One region of the Staphylococcus condimenti genome, then DNA from elsewhere that is predicted to be linked to it. Evidence: riboswitches for the same ligand, from Rfam matches in the RefSeq annotation. Region 1 holds a riboswitch; the other holds the start of a gene.
What was found. Region 1 has a riboswitch for FMN ahead of A4G25_RS01890 (ECF transporter S component). Riboswitches for the same ligand answer to the same signal wherever they lie in the genome.
Positions count from the first base shown of each region.

Region 1 (10,673 bases):
TTTTCTCTTCAGCTTTTTGTTGATTGTCTGTATGTACCTCTTCTTGTTTACTAGTTTCTTCTTGTTTGTGAGTAGCCGTTTCTCTTCTTCTGCGACGTCTACGTTGTGATCCTCTAGGAGGAAAATGTGTTGCTCCCGTTTTAGGTTCTTGATTGTTTGTTTCACTAGAATCAACTGACTTGTCTGATTCTTCTGTTGTTCCCTTGTCTTCATTAGAATGGGAAGGATCAATTGATTGACGGTTACGTTCAAAATCGTCTTTAAAATTATTGTTAGACAACGCCATCATCCTTTCTATTTAAATTAATTACTGTATTTCATATGTAGTACTCATACCCCAAATATGAAAGCTGAAAATCTAAATCTTGGTAATATTATTATAACTTGTGCTGATATGCTTAGCCAAACAAAAAATGTGTATTGAAACATGTTTTTTGATTAATATTACATTTAAATTCTTAGTAAGCTTCTTATCAACCTTATGTTACAGAAATTCATCGTTTAAAACAGTTGATTTTAGAGTGTAAGTAAACTACGTTCTATCCACATTAACATTTATTATGGATAAAAAATTTAATTATTTGTGAAGATTTGATTGAGTTTTTCTAAATAGTTCATTTTTCGCGTTACTTTTTTAGGGTTTTTCACATTTATAATTTCTTGGATTCCATCATTATCACAACAAGATTCAGGTTTTTGTACATTTTCACCAAAATAAGACATTAAATATTCTCTTCTGCAAGTAGTGAGGTTTTTGTAACCCAACATTCTAATGTACCCTTCTTTTTTACGGGATTCTGAACGTTGGAATATTTGATGAATTTCATTAATAGAATATCTGGTACGTAAAACGTCAATAATACTTTGTTTTTCGACAGGTAACAGCATACCGTTTTTATATGCATTTATATCTGCGTCTGTAATCATATCTGAAAAAAGCAATGTTTCTAACAGGAATGCATCATCCGATTGATATAAACTAATTGCTTGGCTGTATATGCCATCTCTACCTGCTCTGCCAATTTCTTGTATATAGCTTGATGGGCTCGTAGGAAGGTGGAAATGTATGACTGTTCTTATATCGGGTTTATTAATCCCCATTCCGAAAGCACTGGTTGCAACAACAATAGGAATATCGTTTTGAATAAATTGTTGTTGCACTGTTTGCCGTTCTTGATAAGACATATCACCATGATATATTCCAGTTAAATAACCTGCTTTATATATTTCTTGTGCAAGTTCTCGACATTTTTTCTTTGACGATACGTAAATAATTGTGGGGCCGCTACAGTTGATTTTTTCTAATAGCCACTTCATTTTTTCATTATCATTGTCAAAATTGAAATGTGTTAAGGATATATTGCTACGATCCATTTTCGTTTTGATTTCACGAAATTGAGTATTTACCACTTCGTTCAAATCTTCTTTTAAATGCTTTGGAGCTGTAGCAGTCAAGGCTAATACAGTTGCTTTTGGGAATCGATCAGTAATTTTACCTACAAGTGCATAATGGGGTCTGAAATCATAACCCCACTCTGTAATGCAATGTGCTTCATCCAGAACAATCAAACCTAAATCTATGTCACGTAGAAAATTGATATTATCACGGTTTAAAATGAACTCAGGACTTAAAAAGATAAACTTTGATTTTTTTATAAACTTAAGATTTTTATTCTTTTCTTCTAAACTCATCCCAGAATGTACGTAACATACGGAACGTTCTCCTTTTTTCTTCATTTGCATCACTTGATCATCCATTAATGATATTAATGGAGATATAATCAACGTAGGTTTTTGATTGATATAAGTTGGAAGTTGATAGCATAAACTCTTACCACTGCCAGTAGGTAAAATACCTAAAGTATTTTGATTATCTAGGACACTCTGAATGATTGCTTCTTGTCCAGGGTTAAAATCATCAAATCCAAACCACTCTTGTAATGCTTTTTGTAACATGGTCACTCCTCCCTAGAAAAACGTACGATAGCTAATTTAATTTCGAAATAACTGTGATCTGGAAATTTTAATTTGAATTCTTTTAGTCGTTCTTCTTTGTTATTTTGATAAAATGATTTAAATGCAGAATAAAAAGTTTGATTTATATATAAATCATAATTAGAAAGATATCCTTTAATAAAGAGCTCGAGCACATGATCTTCAACTGTATTTTCTTTTACGCTTTCAATAACAGCAATTTCCTGCATATTTTTATCATTTTTAAGATGACGATAAGTTTCATATGCATTTTGTGATAATTCAGGCAAAATGATTGTTTTATGTAAAATTTTAAATTTTTCTTTATCTTCTATTTGATTCATCATTTCAACTAAATCATTCATTTTTATTCTGATTAATTCTTCATCTGAAATTAATTCGATCATTCCCACCTGTTGATTCGTATACATTGTTTCTTCGTATCCTTGTAAAAAATAATGAAGAATGGACAATTCATTGTTAGAATTTATAGATGCAAATAGATTGTATATTTCTTTTTCAAATAACTTCTCATCATTATTATTTAAAATTTGATAATAAAGTTGCTTGGCTTTCTTTTGCACTTTTTCAATCTGTGAAACAGGTATAAATGAAAAGCTTTGATGCTGATGATTCGAAATTGTTTGAGTTAATAATTGGATGACTTGAAATGTTTGTTGCAAACTCTCAAAAGTGTAACGCGGTGAAACTTTTAATGTATTGCTGTTACTGTTATTATTTTCATCAGTGTCATTGAATATTCGGTCGAATGATGGATATTTTAAATTTGGATGACTGTGATATAATGATAAAAGTTGTTGGCTACATGCATCAAAATAAGTTTGATGAGTTTTAGCACCAACGATTATATTATAAAGACTTTTATCAGTTTTATAATGATAAGCATTTGTTTTTATGTATTGAATTATTTCTTTCAAGTCAATCATCACCTTAATAATCTGTTGTATTGAAAAAAGAATTTCTGGTGTTAAAATAAAAATTACGTTATAAGTGTAGCATTTTTATAAAAGGAGGCGAAGTAAAATTGGCTAAATATACGATTGTAGATATGGATACATGTATTGCATGTGGTGCTTGCGGTGCAGCAGCTCCAGATATTTATGACTACGACGATGAAGGCATTGCATACGTGATTCTTGATGATAATGAAGGTACCGCTGAAGTACCTGAAGAATTATATGAAGACATGGAAGATGCACTGGAAGGTTGCCCTACTGATTCTATTAAAATAGCAGATGAACCTTTTGATGGAGATGCACTAAAATTCGAATAATGATAGTCAATCGTCAATTCAGTTAGTATTCTTCGCTAATTATAGATTGAATGGAAGAGATCAAAACATATTGCTTGTTTTGGTCTCTTTTTTAATTAAAAACCCAGAAATTATTTTTCAAATTTCTGGGTTTCTGAATATTAATAACTTAATGCTTTTTTTAGTCGTTTATATAGTAAAAGGAAAATAGCTGATACTGCAATTCCTTTTATAATGTTGAATGGGATAATACCTGATACTATAATTATTTTTAAATTTTTCACTACATCTGAAAGATTCATAATCATTCCGTATAAAGGTAATAGAACAAAGTAGTTTAAAATGCTCAATATTAGAGTCATAACTAAAGTGCCTGCAATTAAGCCGATAACTAAGTTCCATTTGCCTTTAATTAATTTACTTACATAAAACGCAGTAAGTAAAAAACTGACTGCAGCTGAAAAGTTTGCTACAGGTCCGATTGGATCCCCCATATTGAAAAGGAAGTTAAGTAAATTTTTAATAAGTTCTACAATAACTCCTGCCACTGGTCCAAATAGAAATGTTGCAAGCAATGCTGGAACATCACTAAAGTCCAATGTTAAGTATGGTGGTAAAAATGGCAGCGGAAATTTGATAAACATCAAAATAAACGCGATTGCACTCATCATACTTATAATGATTAAGCGTTTGTTTTTTTGTTGATTCATAAATACTCCTTCCATTCATCTTACGCGAATAGGAGGAATTTAAGCACAACAAATAAACCCTCCATCTTCTCCCATCCAGACTATACTGTCGGCTCTAGAATCTCACTAGATCAGCCATATTTATAATATAAATACAGGTCGCAGGCTTAATTTACTGCCGGTTGGGACTTTCACCCGACCCCGAAGATGAATTTCATTATTATTTTATTTTCTTATCTATTATATCGGATTAGATACAATCATTCAATTCGATTGCTTAAAAAAAGCATCCAGTAAAATGGATGCTTTAAAAATAGTATTAATTATTTTTTGGCGGCTTAGGCAATTTAATTATAAATGTAGTCCCTTCACCTAAACGGCTTTTTAAGTCAATCGTTCCACCTTGTGCTTCAATAATCATGCGACAAATAAAGAGTCCTAATCCTGTTCCCTCTTTACCACGTTTTCGAGAAGCATCTACTTTATAAAATCTATCGAATACTAAATCAATATGCTCAGGTGCAATGCCGCTGCCTGTATCTGCTACATACAAAATGTCGTATTTATCAGATTCTGAAGCACTGATAGTAATCGCGTCTCCCGGTGAAGTATAACGAGAAGCATTGTCCACTAAATTTGTTAATACTTGCTCCATTCTATCTGTATCGTAATACCAAAGTTGACCAGATGTATCAGGTGCTAATTTAATATCAATTTGTAAATCTTCAGCTTGTTGTCGATATTTCAATTGCATACGCTCTAACAAATCATCAATAGGTTGTACTTCTTTATTAACTGATAGGCCTTCTGCGTCCATTCTCGCTACATTTAATAATTCATTTACGAGACGATTTAAACGCTGCGTTTCGTCCAGTACAATTGAAAGTGAATCTCTGATTTCATCAGGTTCTGAAACAACCCCATCAACAATTGATTCTGTATAACCTTGTAATAAAGCAATTGGTGTACGTAATTCATGAGATACATTAGCTATGAAATCTTTTTTCATTTGATCCAATTGATGTTCATTGGTCATGTCTCGAATAATCGCTACAACACCGCTTTGATTCGGCTGAAATTGTTCGATGTAACTCATGATAACGACATAAAATCGATTATTCACTTCGTAGTCTTGGAATTGAATTTCTTTTTCTTTGAATGTGCGATCCATTTGGTCAGTAAATTGTTCTTTTTTAGTAGTTCGAAGCTGTTCAGCCATTTTTTTTGCCATTTCATTAGAAAGAATAATTTCTCTTTTTTCGTTGATACCTAACACGCCTTCTACCATCGAATTGATTAGGCTGTCTCTGATATTTTTAGAAGCTGATATTTCATCAATATGTCTTTGTATATCACTACTCATTATATTGAAGGAATGTGCTAGTTCTCCTATTTCATCTTTTGAATTGATATCATTGACTTGTGAATAGTCACCTTCAGAAAGATTTAGAGCTTGCGTGCGTAATTGGCGAAGCGGTTTTGTAATTCGTGATGATAAAAAGAATGCAAAAACAGTGGTAATAATTAAGAAAATTACAGCTGTTACTAAAATAATAATAGTAATGACATTATTTGTATCATCTATACTTTTAAGGTCTTGATAAATGAATACAGCACCATGGGGGTTATTTGTATCAATTTTTGTCGGATAGCCAAGTAATACGTATGTTCTGACTTTCCCATCGACTTTTAATTTAATGTGCTGTGATGTTTTTTTATTATTAGTAAATACTTTTTGATATTTCGGGTTTTTAGTAATAACATTCATCATTTCATTTTTTAACTTAGAGTGAGAATTATAATATTCATCATTCTTATTTTTCATGATGATTAAACCACTCGGATCTTCAATTAAAGCTTTACTATGTTTAATAGCTAATGACTTATTGTCTGATTCTTCAAGTAACATGCTAATTCGTTTAGCATCTTTTATTAAAGATTGCTCAGTATCTTGCGTATAATAGTTTTGAATAAAAGTAATTAAGGCTGCACTTAGTAAAATTAAAACTGTCGTTACTATAAGAATTATAGTTAACCACAGTTTTATGACAACACTATTAAGTCGTTGCATCATTATTGTTGACCTCAAATTTATAGCCTACACCCCACACGGTTTGTATCATATGTGCTGCATCAGAAGATACGCGGTTCAGCTTTTCTCTTAGACGTTTAACATGAGTATCTACAGTACGCAAGTCACCGTAGAATTCATAATGCCAAACATCTTTTAATAATTGTTCACGATCAAAAACTTTGTTAGGTGTTTTGGCTAAGAATATTAAAAGTTCATATTCTTTAGGTGTTAAATTGACCTGAGTGCCATCTGCAAGTACACGATGTGCATCATTATCAATGACAAGGTGTTTAAATTCAATCAAGTCTCTTGCGTGAGGTTCATTTTGTTCTGAAGTTGCTGTTAAAGTGCGTCTAAGTAATGCTTTAACTCGCAAGACTACCTCACGTGGTGAGAAAGGTTTGACAATATAATCATCTGCACCTGATTCGAATCCTTCTACGCGATTCGTTTCTTCGCCTTTTGCTGTTAGCATTATAATTGGTGTGTCTTTGTATTCTCTCAAACGGTTTGCAACTTCAATACCATCTAGTTCAGGAAGCATTAAATCTAGTAAGATACAAGCATAATCAGTATTTAATGCCTTATCTAATGCTTCTTTGCCGTCTTGAGCTTCTTCGATATCAAAAGATTCTCTTTCTAAATATAATTTAAGCAGTCTTCGAATTCTTTCTTCATCATCAACGACAAGTATTTTTGTCATAATTATTGTTACCTCCCATGTGAGTATCCAAAAGTATTGATATGACTCAACAAATAAAGTAGATACATAATTTGGGTATCTAGTATGAATTTATTTGTTCATATCTTTTATTTTTATTGGATAATTAAGATTTGACTGTATCATTGTTTAGGCGCCAATTTTATTTAGCTACTTTATAACAAATGACTTTTCACTTCAATATATATTATATCATAAGCATATATCAACAAGATAATTGAAACTTATCGGCTGCTTTATTTTCATAATATATTTAAATGCCCCAATAAGCACATTGTTTTTATGAATCTATTAGCCGTTTTCCGCTAAGTTTCTAAGCTTTTTCACTTCATGCGGTGTCAGCACACGACCTTCTCCCGCATTTAGTCCTTTAAGTGTAAGGAAATCTGCAAGTTCAATCCGAGATAATTTTGATACCTCGTGACCAAAATGTTCGAACATACGTCTTACTTGTCGATTTCTTCCTTCTGAGATTGTAATCTCTACAACAGTTGTGTTTTTTTCTTTATTTTGGTTTTTAATTTTAACTTCAGCTGGACCGGTTTTCCCATCTTCTAATTGAACGCCTTTTTCTAGAGCTTTTACTTCATCTCTCATCAAATACCCTTTTAATTTAGCAACATATTTTTTCTTGATTTTATATCTAGGATGCGTCATTAAATTAGTAAATTCTCCATCATTTGTTAATAATAAAAGCCCTGACGTATCGTAATCTAATCTTCCAACTGGATAAATACGAGTTTCTAAGTCATCAAAGTAATCAGTTACAACTGTTCGACCTCTATCATCAGAAACACTCGTGATGACTTGCGCTGGTTTATAAAACAAAATGTATAATTTGTCTTCTTGTTCAAGTTTAACGCCTTCAACTTCTACATTGTCTGATGCTTTAACTTTCGTACCTAATTCTGTAACAGTTTCACCGTTAACTTTAACTTTGCCTTCAACAATTAAAGTTTCTGCTTTTCTTCTTGAAGTATAACCGCTATTTGCAATTCTTTTTTGTAATCTTTCTAATTCTTTACTCATTATTATCTCCTTTTTGGTTAATCAGATTATTGAAAAATGATTCGATTTCTTCTTCCTCTTCTTCTGTTGTTGGAAGTTCATCCAAATTTGTCATACCAAAAACATTTAAGAATAAAGGGGTTGTATAAAGTTGCTGACTGCGAGAATTATCTTCAACTTTAGCTTCAACTAATCCTCTCGCAATCAATGTTTTAGCTGCACCATCTGAATTTATGCCACGTATAATTTCAATATCACTTCTAGTTACTGGTTGATTATAAGCGATAATTGATAATACTTCCATTGCAGCTTGTGAAAGTTTCATATTTGATTGATTCTTCACCAATTTTTCTACATAAGATGCAACTTCTGATTTTGTAGTTAAAACTAATGTAGAACCATATTGTTGAATAATTAAACCTGGAGAATTATAATTTGCAACAAGTTCACTTAAAGCTTCTTCAGAAATCTCTAAGATTTCCGTGAGTTGTTCAATTTCCAACCCCTCGTCACCTGCTGTGTATAATAATCCTTCAAGTATTCCTTTAAGCTCCAATACCATAGTTTACACCTCTAGTAATGTTAATATCTGCAAAATCTTTAACTTGGTTAATTTGTATAATTCCCGTTTTCGACATTTCTAGTATAGCCAAGAAATGTGTAACGACTTCTTCTGTATTCTCATTGAAAGTAAACAAACTAAAAAAGTTAATGGAGCTAGAAACTGCAAGTTTTTCAGTGACTTGTTTAGATGCTTGTTCAATCGTAAAAGTTTCTTTTTGAATCGTAACACTTTTAGGCGTGTTGAAAGATGTTCTTGTTTTGATTCTTTGATAAGCCATAATTAATTCGGTTAAATCAATTGTTTGAGTATCATCCCAAGTTTCTATAGATTCTAAATGACTTAGATCGGTCGGATGCTTGCTGTAAAATTGCTCGCGCTGCTCTTTGAGTTCATTTAGAAATTCAGTATATTCTTTGTAATTTTGATACTCAATTAAACGACCTACTAAGTCTTCCCTTGGATCTTCAATCTCATCATCTATTTCAGTATCATGTTGTGGTAAAAGCATTTTACTTTTAATCATCAATAATTCAGAAGCCACTACTAGATATTCACTCGCTATATTAATTTCTAGTTTTTTCATTGCATGAATATAGTTCATATATTGCTCTGTTAAAGCTTTCATTGGGATATCATAAATATCGATTTCATACTTATGTATTAAATGGAGTAATAAATCTAAGGGACCATTGAAAGCATCTAGTTTAACTTCGTACATTTCTTTCTGCTACTAAAAACATATTCAAATGTCATTAGAGAATTTCTCTTTTCAACGAGGTTGATTCCATTTGAAATCAAGTCTATAAACCTCTCCCAGAGCGTTACTTCCGATGTAGCCCACCGTAGTTTGAAACTTTATAGAGACATTTAAATTGTGTGATAACCTTTCAGCAGTTTTCCTTTCTTTATTTTTATTACACTATCACGATGTAATCTGTTGCTTGTTTCAAATTAATACTGGCATTGTTATCTCTGTCTTAAATCATTCCAAAATGATGATAATGGTACGTTCTTTGATTCAAAGACATGGGTTGTATGTGGCCGCAATCCGAACATATTTGACTGGAGGGATAGAATCTGTCGACATAGCGTAATTCAATACCATAATCATGGCATTTGATTTTTAATCATTCAACAATGTAACCGAGTCCGATCTGTTGAAAACTATTGGCCCATCTTTTGTTTCTCATCATGCCTTTGCGTTTGATTTTTCTTTTAATGTTTTTAATACGTCGGTATAATCTTTGTACTTTCAACAACTGCTTATTCCAATTATGAGAACCTTTTTTCTTCCTGGATAATTTTCGTCGTTGTCTTTTCAAAGATTTATCAAGTTTAACAATCGTTTGATTCGTTTTGAAGCTTCTGATTTTCACACCGGAGGGTGTGAATACAGCTTCTTTCAGTCCCAAATCAATACCGATGTCCTCTGTCTGTTTTGATTTAAAAACAGGAGAAAGGCGTTGATCAACTAATACCGAGACATAATATCTGTCATATTCTTTAACAATGGTTGCGGATTTTATATTATTTGTTAGAATGTAACCTTTTTCTTTTATTTTAGTACATCCCATTGCGATGGGTTCGCAGCCCGATTGTATGCTGTATATTTACGATTAGACGGATTGGAAACAGCATTGCTTATTTTTCCAATTATGTCTTTAGTCTTATACATCATTGTCACCTCAATTCAATTATAAATATATTTGGATATGCTTATAATCGTTTGATTGTATTATTAGTAACAGTCTTACTCCTTCTTTAATTGCATATTGCGTATATCATTCAGTAAAATATTATACATGAATGCTGAAAATAAATAAATGAGAAGCAGGAGGTGAATAAATTGAATGAAGCACTTTTGTCATTTTATTATCAATTTCATGCGCAACAACACTATTTTTTATGTCATGACATTTTAGAAGAAGCATGGAAGGAACAACCCGACTTTACAAAAGAGGATGCAGTAGTCAGCTTAATTTTATGCGCTACAGGCTGTTATCACTTTAGAAGAGGCAATTGCAAAGGGGCTGCTACATTATTTAAACGTGCTTCTCGTGTGGCAAATCATAATTTGAGCAATTTAGAGCAATTAGGTTTAAAGAAACATAAGTATATAGAGTTACTAGCTCAATTAGAAAAACAAGCAGCTCAAAATAACACGTTCCAAGTTGTAGAATTACCTCTATTAAAATCTACAAAAAACAGATTGAAATCCAAATATCCTGATTATCAATTGATGACGAAAATAAATGACTCTCCTTATATTTACGACCATCATTTATTAAGAGATCGTCATGCAGTTGAACTTGCTCGCAATGAGGCATTAAAAAGACGAAAATTAAAATAATGCACACCCAATTTTCGAA
Region 1 covers NZ_CP015114.1:352,348-363,020, reverse strand. The annotation lists gene A4G25_RS01910 (LysM peptidoglycan-binding domain-containing protein) at 1-280, opposite strand, end outside; gene A4G25_RS01905 (RecQ family ATP-dependent DNA helicase) at 574-1,956, opposite strand; gene A4G25_RS01900 (helix-turn-helix domain-containing protein) at 1,959-2,921, opposite strand; gene A4G25_RS01895 (ferredoxin) at 3,020-3,268, shown strand; gene A4G25_RS01890 (ECF transporter S component) at 3,409-3,957, opposite strand; FMN riboswitch at 4,017-4,149, opposite strand; gene A4G25_RS01885 (ATP-binding protein) at 4,256-6,007, opposite strand; gene A4G25_RS01880 (response regulator) at 5,994-6,713, opposite strand; gene A4G25_RS01875 (pseudouridine synthase) at 7,023-7,760, opposite strand; gene scpB (SMC-Scp complex subunit ScpB) at 7,753-8,301, opposite strand; gene A4G25_RS01865 (segregation and condensation protein A) at 8,285-9,022, opposite strand; gene A4G25_RS13370 (zinc ribbon domain-containing protein) at 9,282-9,404, opposite strand; gene A4G25_RS01860 (transposase) at 9,432-9,878, opposite strand; gene A4G25_RS01855 (DUF309 domain-containing protein) at 10,142-10,654, shown strand.

Region 2 (10,673 bases), 260 kb from region 1:
ACTGCATCATTTGTGAACTATTCAAAACAATTGAATTATGTTGAACAGTTAGCAGATGCTTTACGTCGTGAATTGGATTTGAAATATACACCAATGGCGTTACTTTATTTCAATCCTAAAAATGAAGGTGCTGTGACTATTTCTAACTACGTTCAAAATACAAATACTAAAGTATTAGTAGGCCCAGAACAATTAGACGAATACTTTAATAAATTTGTATTCCATGGACGCATTCAATATAATGTTGAAGATTTATCTCGTATTATGGAAGAAATCGAATCATTCAATTAATGAGCAAAAGCACTATTTACGTATTTTACGTGGATAGTGCTTTCTTGCGTTTTAAAGTTTGAATAGATGCAACGTCGGACAAACATAAGGTATAGTGGAATTATGAATAACAGGGAGAGATGAATATAATGGAATTTATTGAATTTTATAACGGAAATAAAATGCCGATTGTCGGCTTAGGTACATACCGTGTTGAAAATGATGAACAAGCTAAAGAAGCAGTACAATATGCAATAGAACAAGGATATAGAAGTATTGATGCTGCAATGATATATGAAAATGAAGAAAAAGTAGGAGAAGGCATTAAAGCGGGTCTAGCTTCTACTGGATTAAAACGTTCAGATTTATTTATTACATCCAAATTATGGTTAGAAGATTATGGTAGAGAAAATGTATCAGATGCTTACCAAACATCTTTAGATAAATTAGGTTTAGATTACTTAGATTTATATTTAATGCATTGGCCTGGTATGGACGAAGATGTGATGATTGATACTTGGAAAGGGATGGAAGATTTACTCAAAGATAGCAAAGTAAAAAATATTGGTGTTAGCAACTTTAAACCACATCATTTTGAAACACTGCTTTCACATGCTTCTGTTAAACCAGTTATTGATCAAGTAGAATTTCATCCATATTTAGCACAAGAAGATTTAAGAAAATATTTACAAGCGCAACGTATTCAAATGGAATCATGGTCGCCATTAATGAATGCTCAAATTTTAGCTGATGATACATTAAAAACAATCGCAAATGAAGTAGGCAAATCACCTGCTCAGGTTATCATCCGATGGAACATTCAACATAATGTTGTAGTTATTCCTAAATCCGTGACACCTTCTCGTATTAAAGAAAATTTAGAAGTGTTTGATTTTGAATTGTCAGATTCACAAATGGAGCAATTAGATAATTTAAACGAAGAAAAGCGTGTTGGACCAGATCCCGATGATTATTCTGGACATAACGATTAAGGTGACTTAAATGGCTGATTATAAAGGAATGTTATATGGTGCAATGGTAGGGGATGCGTTAGGCGTGCCTGTCGAATTTAAAGATAGAGGCAGTTTTAATATTGATGGTATGATTGGCTACGGTTCGTGTAATCAACCTCCTGGAACATGGTCAGATGACAGTTCGCTAACTTTATGCTTAGCAGAAAATATTAATAATCATGGCGATATAGATAGTTTAATGCAAAAATTTGTTTGCTATCTAAATGATGGTTATTTAACACCGTTCGGTGAAGCATTTGGTGTTGGCAACTCTACAACACAGGCAATTAAAAGATATGAAAATGGTACGCCAGCAGAACAGTGTGGCGGCAAGTCAGAATATAATAACGGAAATGGTGCTTTGATGAGAATTGCACCATTAACCAAGTGTTTATCTGAAGAGATGGCATTAAATCAAATTTTCAACAAAGTAATCGACTATACAAGTATTACACATGGTCATCCGCGTGCAATCACTGCTTCAATCATTTATATAGAAATTTTGCGACACATTGCTTTAGGACATTCTTTTAAAGTGAGTGTTGAAAATACAAACAAAGAATTAAATATGTATCTTAAGCATGACTCTGTACTTTTTGATGAATATAAATGTTATTTCGAAAAAAATTACAGCCAGAATTCAATCAACTATCTAAAAAATATATACACTCTTCTGGATACGTAGTAGATACTTTAGAAGCTGTTTTATGGTGTGTCGGCAATTCTGATAATTTTAAAGATGCTGTACTTAAAGCAGTTAATCTAGGCGGCGACACAGATACTGTCGGGTCTATTACTGGGAGTATTGCAGGTTTATTATACGGTTATCAAGCTATTCCAGAAATATGGATTGAAAATTTGGTAGGTAAAGAAAAGGTCGAACCTATTATTTCAAAATTTATAACTAATTAAAGAAACACTTGAGAACATAAATTTATATGTTCTCAAGTGTTTCTTTTAATTTGCAATAAGGAAACCGAACCAACAAGCGACAAAACAAAGGAGGTATTGTAATGCACTATACATAATAAATAATGTAGGTTTTGGTTGTTCAATCAGCAAGTTTTTCAACTCTAAAGATAAGGTAGAAAACGTTGTTAACCCACCTAAAAATCCAACAATTAATAATGGAGAAGCCCATTCATTAGAAAGAGCAAAACCACTTAATAAACTAATTGCAAAACTACCTGCTAAGTTAACAATTAGGGTAGCTATCGGAATTTCAGAAGGTATACGGCTGCATGCTTGTGTAATAGCAGCTCGAACGACTGCACCTAAACCGCCACCAAGCATGATGAGCAAAATTTTAATCATGGCTTAGTGCACCTCCTAATTTTCCTCCGATATAGCATAATAGGATTCCAAATGTATAGCTTGTAATCGCATATATACCAAGTAATGCATAGTTATGATGTTCAAACATATGTACCAGTTCGAATTGGAAAGTAGAAAATGTAGTTAAAGCTCCTAAAAATCCTGTTGTTATTCCTTTTTTTAAAAGCGAGATTTTTTGGAAAGTTTTCAAAACTAGTGCTGTAATTAAGCCCATTAAAAATGCGCCAGCTAGATTAGCAATGAAAGTGCCGATAGGGAACCCGCTTCCTTGATTCAATTGTGATAAGCCGAATCTTATCAGTGCGCCCAATGCGCCACCGATAAATACATATAAATATTGCACTTTACCGCCTCATTCTTGATTAATAATTAAATTATTGTAGGATTTAAAATCATTGTCAAACAGTTTTAATTATTTTAAAAGACCGAATGATATAAGTGAAGAAGCAATATGAAGGATAATCGTAATTAATAACAGATAAGGTAAAAACTTGCTTGCAGGACGAATCCAATCAGGTCTGTCTTTTGAAAGTTTCATAGATTTATCTGCAAAGATAATCGCAACAATTAAGATAATTGCATTTACAATACTGCTGATCAATATTTTTTTAACGATAGAATCAAACTGATTATTGAGTATTGGATTACGCATATTGAAGTAAAAACTAATAATAATCAATAAAAGCGTAATATAAAAATAAAGTTTTGATTTTGCCATGACAACCTCCATTTCTATCCATTCTTCCATATTATCATATTGAAATAGAGATAAACCATTTCTTTACAAATTCTAAAAATAATATGTTCGAGTTCGCAAAATCGCCTTTTATTTTTGTGCGTGTTATAATCAAGTTATTGAAAAGGAATGAAAGTTTGTAGTAATGATAGGAGGAACTCATTCTATGGTAAAAGCAGATTTAAATGTAGAAGTATTCGCAGATGGTGCAGATATTGAAGAAATGAAAGCAGCCTACAAAAATAACGAAGTAGACGGCTTCACAACGAACCCAAGCTTAATGGCAAAAGCAGGTGTAACAGATTATAAAACATTTGCTGAAGAAGCAGTTCGTGAAATTCCTGATGCTTCAATTTCATTTGAAGTATTTGCTGATGATTTAGAAACAATGGCAAAAGAAGCAGAAATTTTAAAACAATACGGTAAAAACGTATTTGTTAAAATTCCGATTGTAACAACAAATGGTGAATCTACCATTCCATTAATTAAAAAATTATCAGCAGATAACGTTCAACTGAATGTAACTGCAGTTTATACTCTAGACCAAGTTAAAGCGATTACAGAAGCTGTAACTGAAGGTGTTCCAACTTACATTTCAGTATTTGCTGGTCGTATTGCAGATACAGGAGTAGATCCGCTTCCATTAATGAAAGAATCAGTGGAAATTGCACATTCAAAAGATGGCGTTAAATTATTATGGGCAAGCTGCCGTGAATTATTAAATGTTATTCAAGCAGATGAAATCGGTGCTGATATTATTACATGTCCATCAGGTGTAATCAGCAAAATCCCTAATATCGGCAGAGACGTAAATGAATTATCAGTAGATACAGTAAAAGGATTTGCAAAAGACATCCAAAAATCCGGACTTTCAATCCTATAATTAAAAAAAGAGTATCTCTATAATACAGAATATATTAAAATAGAGGCAGAAATAGTAATTAAGTCTAAATGTCTTAAACTATTTCCGCCTCTTTTTTAATGTAAATCAAGGGCAGGTGTATAAGTGTATGAAAAGAGAAATATTCGAAACCAAAGTTAAAAAACGTTTATGGTTTTTGAATAAAAAAGAAAAAATAAAATTAAATCAATTTCTGAAAGAAGCACGTCAAAACCAAGCAAATTCAAAAATATTAAGCCAACCTGTTAAATTTTCAAATTTATTTTTAAAGCAGCACGTTTTTTCTGATAAAACACACGGCATTAGTTTTTTATTTGTAATGATAGTCGGCATGTTACTTGCGAATGCTTTGTTACTTGGACTATTTTTATTTGGATTATTAACAAGTTTGAACGTGGTCAATTACTTCATTGATCCACAAACACATTTATCAACAATACAACTCATATTTATAATGATAGGTGCTATTGCAGCTATTATCATTTCTTGTTATTTAATTAGAATAATTACTGCATTCTTTACGAAAAAATTACTAGAATATCGTTTTAATCATGTCCAATAAAAATAAAGTGATGCAGAAAAATGCATTCTAACCATTTGCGATGAATAAACTGGTAGGGCGCTTTGATGACCAGTTGTTTTCCATTAGTAAAAATCAGCCGTGTTTGCTGATTTTCTTTTTTTATCCCCGTAATTTGCATACCATTAATAAAGTATTGCATAGAAGCACGTTTGTGTTTGATAGGAAATAAAATAGTTGAAGCATTAATAATAATCGGCAAATGTTTCCGAATGTTCAACATTTGTTTTAAATCTGTTGAGACTACATTTTTAGGTAATGGATACATACGTGTAAGTAAATTCAAATAATGCTTAATAGAATTTTTCGTCAGTTTACGAAAAATATTATATACACATTCTACTTGAAAGCATTGATGCGGATAATTAGCCATATATAAAATGATGGGCTGCTTTTTAGTATCATGCATGATTTAAATCTCCTTGGATAATATAGCGAAGCGGTTCTAGTTTTCTGCGAACACAATTTTGATATTTTCGTATTGTAGTGGCTGATTTGTTCATCAACTTTTGTATTTCAAATTGTTTATAACCATAAAGTTTTAAGTTCAGCCATAACCGCTCTTGTTCATTGAGTAAATGAAAGTAGTCTCGCATAATCAATGGTAATGAATGATGGGAGATTTTATGATAAACTTCGGTATCGTTAAGTGTTGTTTCTAATGTACACGTTTTAAGCTGTCGACTCTTTTTTCTAAAGATATCAATCAGATAAAAATGAAGTCTTTGAAATAAATAACGGCTCATGCTATCATGTATGGACATGTCAAATTGACGAATTAAATTCCACATTTTAATTGTTAACAACTGCGCATATTCATCGGTATCGTAACGAATGTTATATTTTCGTAAGAGCGAAAATATAATCTTTTTATTTCGATTGATTTGATATTCAATATTCAATGCGGTACCTCGTATAGATATGTAACTATCTTATTATTTCTGGTTAATTTCATCATAAATGTTCAACCAATGATTTTCATTTGCTTAATAAGCAAAATAGGTGTTAAATAGAAGGACAGAAATAAAAATTTTTATAAAGATTCAAGGATAAAATTAACTAATTAATGAAATTCAGCATCATTTAAAAAGACGGGAGGATTCTATGGATTACGCACATTTGAACTTAGAACACTTTTTTGCACGTCACGACGAATTGGATATGATTAAAGATTGCTCGGATTTTGTAATGATAAATAATATGACTAATGAAATGATGTATCGTGATGGAACAATTGAAGGAACAATTGATTTAAATCGCTATTATTATAAAAATAAGTCAGAAGCAGCAAGTTTTATCATGATGGATTATAAACGTCCTGAGTAATTAATAATATATTCAAATTGTTGATACTGTTAAAATAATAGAAAATAAAAGTAACCTGTTTATGACAGTAATATGCTGTGTTAAACAGGTTATTTTAATCTTAAAATGAGAAATGCCATTAAAAATATTACTGAAAATATCAAAATATTAGGCAGAGAATACAACAATATTACATTCTGACTTCAAAGCCATGACACCCACTAAGATATGATAAGATAATGAATAGAGAGTTTGAAATATTTTATACTTAATATAGAGATAAAATATACTAACAAAATTTATAATTTAATAATTCAACTTGACCTAAGAGGTGTAATTATGACGAAGCATAAGAAGGGCTCTATTATTTCGATTATAGGGTTGCTTGTTATTTTAGCTGCAGCTGGCTGGATTTTCTTTTCGATGATTTCTGATCAGGTTTTGTTTAAACACGTAAAGAAAGTTGAGACTGTTGAACATCTTGATGTCACACTCGATAAAGCAGCTAAAAAACAAATTGATAACTATACAAGCCAGCAAGTATCAGACAAAAATGATATTTGGCATGATGCAACAGGTACGGAAATTAAAAAAGCGATGGATAGTAAAAACTTTATCAATGATAAAGTGCAAAGATATCAATTCTTAGATTTATCAAAATATCAAGGTATTGATGAAAATCGCATAAAGCGTATGTTGGCTGATCGTCCGACATTGCTTGCTCATACTGATGATTTTATGAAAGCAGCTAAGAAACGACATGTTAATGAGGTATACTTAATTTCACATGCTATTTTAGAAACTGGTGCTGTTAAAAGTGATTTATCTAAAGGTGTCGAAATAGATGGTAAGAAGTATTACAATTTCTATGGTGTTGGTGCATTAGATAAAGATCCTATTAAAACAGGTGCAGAATATGCAAAAAAACATAATTGGGATACACCTGAAAAAGCAATTGACGGCGGGGCTGACTTTATCCATTCTCATTTCTTATCTAATCCAGATCAAAATACACTGTACAGTATGAGATGGAATCCAAAAAATCCAGGAGAGCATCAATATGCTACTGATATTAAATGGGCAGAAAGCAATGCATCATTAATTGCAGATTTTTATAAAAAAATAAATACTGAAGGTAAGTATTTTAAACTGTTTGTCTATAAAGACGATAAACAACATCAATAAATAAAGGTAATTTAATAAGGCGAAACAATTAAAACAAAACAGTTTTAATTGTTTCGCTTTATTTATTTTTAATGCATAATAGTAAGTAACATGAAGAGTAATATGAAAAAAACGAGGAGGTATTAAAATGCGCGTTGCAATTATTGGGATGGGGACAGCTGGTGTAAGTATCCTGCGTCAATTAGAGTCTCATTCATATTTTAAAGAATTAGACATCGATGTATATGATGATCCGCAAAATATGGGGCAAGGTGTACCTTTTCAAAATGATAGTTCACAACTGCTTATTAATTTACCAAGTAAGGATATGTCGTTAAATTTTCATGACGCAGCTGAGTTTTTCAACTGGTATGAAAGTCAAAATCAATTTAAGTTTGAAAATGCTACATATTTACCTAGATTTGTTTTTGGTCACTACATGAAAAGTTACTTAGAAAAATTTGACCGAGAATATGACAATATTCATTTGATTACTGAAAAAGCGACTGAAATGTATCTTGAACAAGGTTTTGAAAGAAATGCTAAAATACAATATTTTGTATGTACAAATCATCAACAAGAAGCGTGCAGACAATATGACTATGTCTTTTTAACAGTAGGAACGATGGCATATCATGATCCATATCATTTAAAAGGTTTAAAGGGATATATTAAATCGCCGTACCCTACATATGAAACCTTGAATGATGTTAAAGATACAGATGATATCGCAATTATCGGCACTGGATTATCAAGTTTAGATGTCATTCGATATGTCGTAAAACATCATCCGAATTTACCTATCACTGCAACGAGTCGGCACGGCGAATTTCCAAGTGTGCGTGGTAATATGATTGATATCACACTTAAACATATTACAAAAGAAAATTTTGATAAAATCTTACGTTCACATTTTGGAGTGGTACCTTTGGAATCTATGATTCGATTGTTCGAAAAAGAATGTGAAACGTATGATATACCGCTAGAAGCATTAATCCATCGCAAAGTAGGAGATCCAGTTAAAGATTTAAAGTATGACTTATCTCATCCTGAAATATTAGGAGTATTTCAAAGTTTGCTTGAAACTATAAAAGAAAATATGAATTGGATTTGGAATAGCTTGAGTTTACAAGACCAAGAAGCATTTATGAAAAAATATATGCCGATTTTAAAAGCTAATTCTAATCCAATGCCGCCTCGAACTGCACGATTGTTGATTGAAGAAATTGAAGCTGGGCATGTGGTGGTCAAAAAAGATTTAGAAAATGTTCGTTATGAAAATGAAGTATATGTTTTTGAATATCCTGATCAAGATGAACCAGATTATTATAATGTGGTTATTAATGCAACTGGACCAAGAACGCAACTAAAGGATTTGGATGATGATGATGGATTTATTGTCGATATTGCGAATCGACAGATTGTACAGGCGCATCCAATGGGCGGTATTCAAATTGTTCCGGAGACGAATCAAGTTATAAGTCCAAGACACGGCACGTTACCTCATTTGATTGCGATAGGCCAGATTACAAATGGAATAAATCAAGCGCGAAATGGCGTTAATATGATTGTCCGTCAGTCTGTTCAAGCTGTTGAAAGTCTCTATGCATTTCATCAAGAAAATCGATAAGTAAGTTTTTATTATTGTAAGATTGATAATTTTAAGATATGATTAAAACATGAGTTAAGATTTTATATAACTCGAATTGATTCAGAAACAATTTCATAAAAATTCTTTCGGGGCAGGGTGAAATTCCCAACCGGCAGTAAATTAAGCCTGCGACCTGTGTTCTATATAGAACATGGCTGATCTAGTGAGAATCTAGAGCCGACAGTAAAGTCTGGATGGGAGAAAGAATGAAGACGTCATTAAATATAAAACTCATTTATTAATTTTATATGTGAGGTTTAATTTGATTCGGCTTATTTAAGTACGCAATTTTATTAAATCAACTACTAATATTAATAATCTATGATAAATTCTTTCCCGTTGCCCAATTTTGGTTGGCAGCGGGTTTTTTAATGAGGTGATTGTTTGAATCGATTTTTAGACAATGCAATACAACTGGCAAAAATGGCAGAAGGACAAACTGGTGTAAATCCTGCTGTAGGTTCTGTTGTTGTCAATCAAGGCCGAATTGTCGGTCTCGGTGCACATTTGAAACAGGGTGAACGGCATGCTGAGGTCCAAGCTTTAGATATGGCAGGGGATCAAGCGCGTGGCGGTACTATTTATGTTTCTTTAGAACCATGTACACATTATGGTTCAACTCCGCCTTGTGTCAATAAGATAATTGAAGCTGGAATATCGAAAGTGGTTTATGCAATGAAAGATATTACATTAGATTCGCCGGGTGATGAGATTTTAAAATCAGCAGGCATTGACGTGGAATATCAGCATGATATTGAAGCAGAGAAAATGTATAGAGATTTCTTTGCTGCTAAAGTTTCTAAAATTCCAGAAGTTACATTAAAGGTAAGTGTGAGTTTGGATGGTAAACAAGCGACGGACGCTGGTCAAAGTCAATGGATTACCAATCCAGATGTAAAACAAGATGTTTTGAAAAACCGTGCACGTCATGATGCGATATTGACAGGAGCAGGAACAGTAGAAGTGGATAACCCGAGTTTAACAGTCAGAATAGAAGGTGAACGCCAACCTATCCGAGTGATATTAGATAGAAGTGGTCGTTTAAGTTTTAGACAAAATATGTTTCATGACCGATTAACGCCAGTTTGGTTGTATACAGAAAATAAAGCATTACAAAATAAAGAACATCCTGATAATATCAAGATTATTCAGTTAGAAGAATGTTCTATCCATAATATCTTACGTGATTTATATGATAAAGGTATCGGTTCACTTTATGTAGAAGCCGGACCGAATGTATCTTCACAATTTCTCCAATCAGAGTGTGTTCAAACACTTATTATTTACTACGCCCCGAAAGTTATTGGAGGTTCAGGGAAATACCAATTCTATCAAACAGAAGAAGTACTTTCTTTGGATAAAATCCCTCAATTTGAAATTGCCCATTCTGAAATCATCGATCAAAATATTAAAGTTTCACTAAGAAAGAAGTGATTTAATATGTTTACCGGCATTGTAGAAGAGGTTGGTACAGTTGTTCAAACTTCTTCTAAGCAAAATGTCATGAGTCTGACAATTGAATGTGATGATATTTTAGAAGATATCCATATCGGTGATTCTATCAGCGTAAATGGTGCTTGCTTAACTGTAATTTCTTTTACTGAAAAAACATTTGATGTTCAAGTCATCAAAGGAACTGAAAATAAAACATATCTTTCTGAGCTGCGTAAAGGCAGTGAAGTAAATTTAGAACGTGCAATGCCAAGTCAGGGCCGTTT
Region 2 covers NZ_CP015114.1:89,727-100,399, forward strand. The annotation lists gene A4G25_RS00590 (NERD domain-containing protein) at 1-291, shown strand, start outside; gene A4G25_RS00595 (aldo/keto reductase) at 420-1,262, shown strand; gene A4G25_RS00600 (ADP-ribosylglycohydrolase family protein) at 1,273-1,968, shown strand; gene A4G25_RS13295 (ADP-ribosylglycohydrolase family protein) at 1,893-2,195, shown strand; gene A4G25_RS00605 (fluoride efflux transporter FluC) at 2,241-2,597, opposite strand; gene crcB (fluoride efflux transporter CrcB) at 2,590-2,961, opposite strand; gene A4G25_RS00615 (hypothetical protein) at 3,031-3,336, opposite strand; gene A4G25_RS00620 (transaldolase) at 3,521-4,237, shown strand; gene A4G25_RS00625 (hypothetical protein) at 4,365-4,817, shown strand; gene A4G25_RS00630 (competence protein ComK) at 4,801-5,244, opposite strand; gene A4G25_RS00635 (sigma-70 family RNA polymerase sigma factor) at 5,237-5,737, opposite strand; gene A4G25_RS00640 (hypothetical protein) at 5,940-6,161, shown strand; gene sagB (peptidoglycan release complex glucosaminidase SagB) at 6,480-7,325, shown strand; gene A4G25_RS00650 (FAD/NAD(P)-binding protein) at 7,453-8,934, shown strand; FMN riboswitch at 9,034-9,165, shown strand; gene ribD (bifunctional diaminohydroxyphosphoribosylaminopyrimidine deaminase/5-amino-6-(5-phosphoribosylamino)uracil reductase RibD) at 9,340-10,389, shown strand; gene ribE (riboflavin synthase) at 10,396-10,673, shown strand, end outside.
Region 2: linked by a shared signal. The riboswitch ahead of ribD (bifunctional diaminohydroxyphosphoribosylaminopyrimidine deaminase/5-amino-6-(5-phosphoribosylamino)uracil reductase RibD) and the one ahead of A4G25_RS01890 (ECF transporter S component) in region 1 are both predicted to bind FMN.